Regions from separate parts of the Pseudoblastomonas marina genome, predicted to be linked through region 1. Evidence: predicted binding sites of a transcription regulator. Region 1 holds the regulator's gene; the other holds the start of a gene.

Region 1 (2,396 bases):
CCGCGGCGAAACTGCTCGGCGCATGGATCGAGCTCGTCGCGTGAGCAAACTGGCCGAAATCTGTGCGATCAAGCGCGAGGATGTCGAACGACGCAAGGCTGCGCGCGCGCTCGCCTCGCTCGAAGAGGAAGCGAGCGCTGCTTCACCGGTGAGGGGCTTCCGGGACGCGCTGGCCGCCAAGGCAGCGAACGGCTTCGGGCTGATCGCCGAAATCAAGCGAGCGTCACCCTCGAAAGGCTTGATCCGTGCTGATTTCGACCCGGCAGATCACGCACGCGCCTACGCCAAGGGGGGCGCCGCCTGCCTTTCGGTGTTGACCGAGGAACCGCATTTCCAGGGCAGCGATACCTACCTCATCGAAGCGCGTGCAGCCTGTTCGCTCCCCGTGTTGCGCAAGGACTTCACGATCGATCCTTGGCAGGTCGTCGAGGCGCGGGCATTGGGGGCCGACGCGATCCTCCTCATCGCGGCGGCGCTGGGCGATGCGCAAATGGCCGAGCTTGCCGACGTCGCGCGCGAGTTCGGGCTCGACGTCCTGTTCGAGGTGCATGACGAGCAGGAAATGGAGCGCGTCCTGCGATGTTCGCCCGACATGATCGGGATCAACAACCGCAACCTCGCAACATTCGAGACCGACCTCGCGACCAGCGAGCGCCTCGCGCCCATGCTGCCGCGCGGCGTCCTCGGAATCGCCGAAAGCAGTATCACCGAGCATCCTGATATCGAGCGCCTTGCCGGCCATGGGCTGCGGGCCTTCCTCGTCGGCGAGACACTGATGCGCCGGAATGATGTGGAATGCGCCACGCGCGATCTGCTCGGAAACGGATAGGACCCGCAGCTTTCCGCGGCGTTGCACTTGACGGGTTCGCGGAAGTTGCCTAATTGTTCCTTGTTCGTTCACTGAAGGCGAACCGATCAAGGGAGGAGCAATTGCTCACTCGCAAACAACACGAGCTCATCCGTTTCATCCAGGAACGGCTCGAGGAAACCGGCGTGTCGCCGAGTTTCGAGGAAATGAAGGACGCGCTCGACCTCAAGTCGAAATCGGGCGTCCACCGGCTGATCTCGGCGCTCGAGGAGCGCGGTTTCATCCGCCGCTTGCCCAACCGGGCGCGTGCACTCGAGGTGATCCGGCAGCCGGAAGATGCGGTGGCTTCCGCAACTTCGAAGGCCGCTGCGCCTGCGTCGCTCAAGATGCCCGAGAGCACGCCGCGACCGGCCAATGACGTGATCGAGATCCCGCTCCATGGCCGGATCGCCGCGGGTGTACCGATCGAAGCGCTCGAAGATACGCAGACCCTGCCCGTGCCCGCGGCATTGCTGGGGGCCGGCGATCATTTCGCGCTCGAAGTCTCCGGCGATTCGATGATCGAAGCGGGAATTTTCGACGGCGACTACGCGCTGGTGAAGCGCACCGACGTCGCGCGTGACGGCGAAATCGTCGTCGCGCTGGTCCGCGACGAGGAAGCGACGCTCAAATACCTGCGCCGCGACAAGGGCCGGATCACGCTCGATCCCGCCAACGCCGCCTACGAGCCGCAGGTCTACAACGCCGATGAGGTCCGCGTGCAGGGCAAGCTGGCCGGTCTCCTGCGCCGTTACAACTGATCGGTTCGAACCGAGAAAAAAGGCCGCCGCTCCGGAAGGGAGCGGCGGCCTTTCTCGTACTTGGGTTGCGTGAGGTCAGTCCGGCTTCTTGGCCACCCCGACCATCGCCGGGCGGAGCAGCCGCTCGCGCAGCATGTAGCCCGCCTGCATTTCCTGCACCACCGTGCCGGGTTCGGCGTCCGCAGTGGGAATTTCCATCATCGCCTGGTGCTGGTTGGGGTCGAGCGGAAGGCCGACCGCAGCGATGCGACTGATGCCGTTCTGTGCAAAGACTTTGTCGATCTCACGCTGGGTCGCCTCGATACCCTCGATGAAACGGCGCGCCTTGTCGTCCTCGCGCAGTGCTTCGGGCACGTGTTCGAGCGCGCGGGCGATATTGTCGGCCACCGAAAGGATGTCGCGGGCGAAGCCCGACGCGCCGTAATTGCGGGCATCGGCCACGTCCTTTTCGAGCCGCCGACGCACGTTCTGCGTTTCTGCGCGCGCATAGAGGACTTCCTGCTTCGTCGCGTCGAGATCGTTGCGCAACTGTGCGATCGCATCGGCAAGGTCGCCCTCGCCTTCGCCATTTGTGTCGCCGTCTGAGGGCTCGTCACCCTCGTCGATCATGTCTTCGGGAACTCCGCGGAGTTCTTCCGCCACTTCCGGGTCGGGCGCGTGGGCGCCCTGCTTGTCGTTGTCGTTGGTCATGGGTTCTTTTTAGCCGATCAGTTTGCTCAGCGAATTCGCCGTGAAATCAACCATGGGGACCACGCGCGCATAATTCAACCGAGTCGGCCCGATCACAC
Region 2 (2,396 bases), 980 kb from region 1:
AATGCCCTCAGGAGTGTACGTCGCCCCATCAGACCGGCGTGTCTCCGCAGATCGGATTGACGAGAACCCTTCTCCTAAAGGGTCATTTCCGCTGAGAATTGAATCACGCAGCAGAGCCACTCTCTTTGCGGAAACTCGCTGCTTGGCAGAGCTTGCAGCGAGCCTCTTTTCAGCCTCCGATAACCCATGCCCGACATCGAGCGCGCCGAGTTGCAAGGCTGCCGAAATCAGTTCCTTCTCTGACGCGAAGAGAATGGGGAGATCAGTCATCGGACCGCCTCCCGATTTGCGCTTTGGCTCATCGACGTGGTTCCAACAAATTGGAACGGCTGCACCTCAATTTCTCTGTTTTTCTTGCGAGCTTCGGCGATGTCAAATGCAGTCTGCATCTGCATCATCGCTTCCAATGGAAATCCGAATGCCTTCTCCAACCGAACTGCCATCTCTGGAGACAAATGAACTCGTTGGTTGATGAGTTTGGATAGCGAAGGACGCGCGACGCCTAGAGCCTTTGCTGCCTCCGTGACGGATATCCCACGCTCGTCAATCAACTTGATTTTCAAGAACCGACCAGGGTGCCCGGGATGCTCCGTTCTAAACTGTGTCGCAGTACCCATTTGGTATCCCCTTTGCAGTCTATTGCCCTGTAACGCTACGGGTTACAAGTGTACCTTTGTTCTTTTTTTGTTCCACTGTCAATTGGAGCTGAAAGCAGCCTCACGAGCGTCGAGCTAGATAATTCTCTACCTTCTCGACTGTTCGGCGGCGCGGCCTGCGGCCAGCTCGTAGGTCAAGCACGAAGCGCGGATCGCCAACCGCGCGACGACCGAACCGTGTCGCCGAAATGTGCGATTCCTTCAGATGTCGTTCAATGCGATCCAGCAATTTCATGGCCTTCCTCGACTCACTCAACACTTGTGTTCCTGTTTTGTTCTTAGTAGGAAGGTTCCATCGAGTCTAGGAGATTTCCTTCTCTCCTGAGACCGCTAGAAGGAACGACACATGGAACATGTCAGAGAGGAGCTCGATCGCCTGATCCAGCAGCGACGGCTCGGATATTCCTCGATCTCGCGGATGATCGGAAGAAACTCGTCCTACATTCAGCAATTCATCAAGCGTGGATCGCCGCGCAAACTGGATGACGATGACCGGCGCACGCTTGCCAGCTTCTTCGGGGTCGACGAGCAAGTGCTTGGCGGACCGCCCGCACCCATGCGTGACGGGTTGATCGAAATACCCGTGCTCAATGTCGATGCATCGGCGGGCTTTGGAGCGATTGCCGAAAGCGAGACCGCCCATACCCGCTTCGGTTTCGACGAACGCTGGCTTGGCCGGTTGACCCGGGCGAAGAGCGCCAGCCTTTCGATCATCCACGTCTTGGGCGACTCCATGGAGCCGACACTCAGCGATGGCGACGAGGTGCTGGTCGATGCATCGGACCAAGGCTCGCGGCTGCGCGACGGTATCTACGTCCTGCGCGCCGACGATGCGCTGGTGGTCAAGCGCGTGACGCTCAAGCCCGGTGGCCGCAATATCACCATCAGCAGCGATAATTCGGCCTATCCGAGCTGGGACGATGTCGACCGGTCCGAGATCCAAGTGGTCGGACGGGTCATCTGGTTTGGGCGGGCGGTATAGAAAGCTCTCGTCGGCTCAGATCCCGATTTCGAAATGCTTTACCCTTTCCTTCGTGAGTTCGGGCTTGTCACTTGCAGGCGAAGGGCTGCGGACATCCTCGTCTTGCGAAAGGCCCTTGGCCGCTGCCGCCTTGAGCCTTTGCGTTACTTCAAGGGCCGACGCTTTCTCGCCGCTGTTGGACTTGATGGCCCGGCCGAGTTTCTCGGCATTATCTGCAATCAGCGTAAGGCCGTCGCGAAGCCGGGTGACCGTGACCAGGAAAGTCTGCCGATTGGCGAGATTGCGTTCGCGGCTGTCCATCACTGCGATCCCGCGATCCGAAGTAAGTCCCTGCGCCATATGCGCATTGAGGGCGTAGGCGAGGTCCATGCATTTGAGCATGGGGTCGCCGCGGTTCAGGCGGAGCTCCTTGCCCACTGATGTCTCGACCAAGACGCCCTTTGTGTCGATGGCCACGATCCTCGCCTGGTCGGCGTTGAACAGCCCGCGCTTGTGGTCGTTGTCGGTCCAACGGATTTTGTCACCTTCAATGATGGACAGCGATTTGCGCTCGAAGAGCGACAGCCGGCTATCGTCTGCGCCCGGCCGCAAGCGCGCGGGATTGAACTTGCGAAGCCGTCCTTTCCTGTCCTCAAGCACGAGCTGCTTCCGCGCATGGTCAATGGTCTTGACGGTGTAGTCACCCTTGGAGAGTTTCTGGGTGCTGTCGCGCGAGCGGAAGTTAAGGACCATGCCTGGTTGGTAAGTGCGAAGATAGC

What was found. Region 1 encodes LexA, which represses DNA repair genes until DNA is damaged. Its sites were predicted from a motif close to GTTCCNCNCTTGTTCT; they were not measured.
Region 2: a site for LexA is predicted at 920-935, ahead of T8S45_RS08845 (S24 family peptidase). Genes of this name have one in related genera too.

Annotation. Positions count from the first base shown of each region.
Region 1 is NZ_CP139718.1:792,806-795,201, reverse strand. Features, by position in the region: gene trpD (anthranilate phosphoribosyltransferase) at 1-44, shown strand, start outside; gene trpC (indole-3-glycerol phosphate synthase TrpC) at 41-829, shown strand; gene lexA (transcriptional repressor LexA) at 931-1,608, shown strand; gene grpE (nucleotide exchange factor GrpE) at 1,684-2,298, opposite strand; gene hrcA (heat-inducible transcriptional repressor HrcA) at 2,308-2,396, opposite strand, start outside.
Region 2 is NZ_CP139718.1:1,775,157-1,777,552, reverse strand. Features, by position in the region: gene T8S45_RS08855 (N-6 DNA methylase) at 1-270, opposite strand, end outside; gene T8S45_RS08850 (HigA family addiction module antitoxin) at 267-617, opposite strand; gene T8S45_RS08845 (S24 family peptidase) at 1,003-1,638, shown strand; gene mobF (MobF family relaxase) at 1,654-2,396, opposite strand, start outside.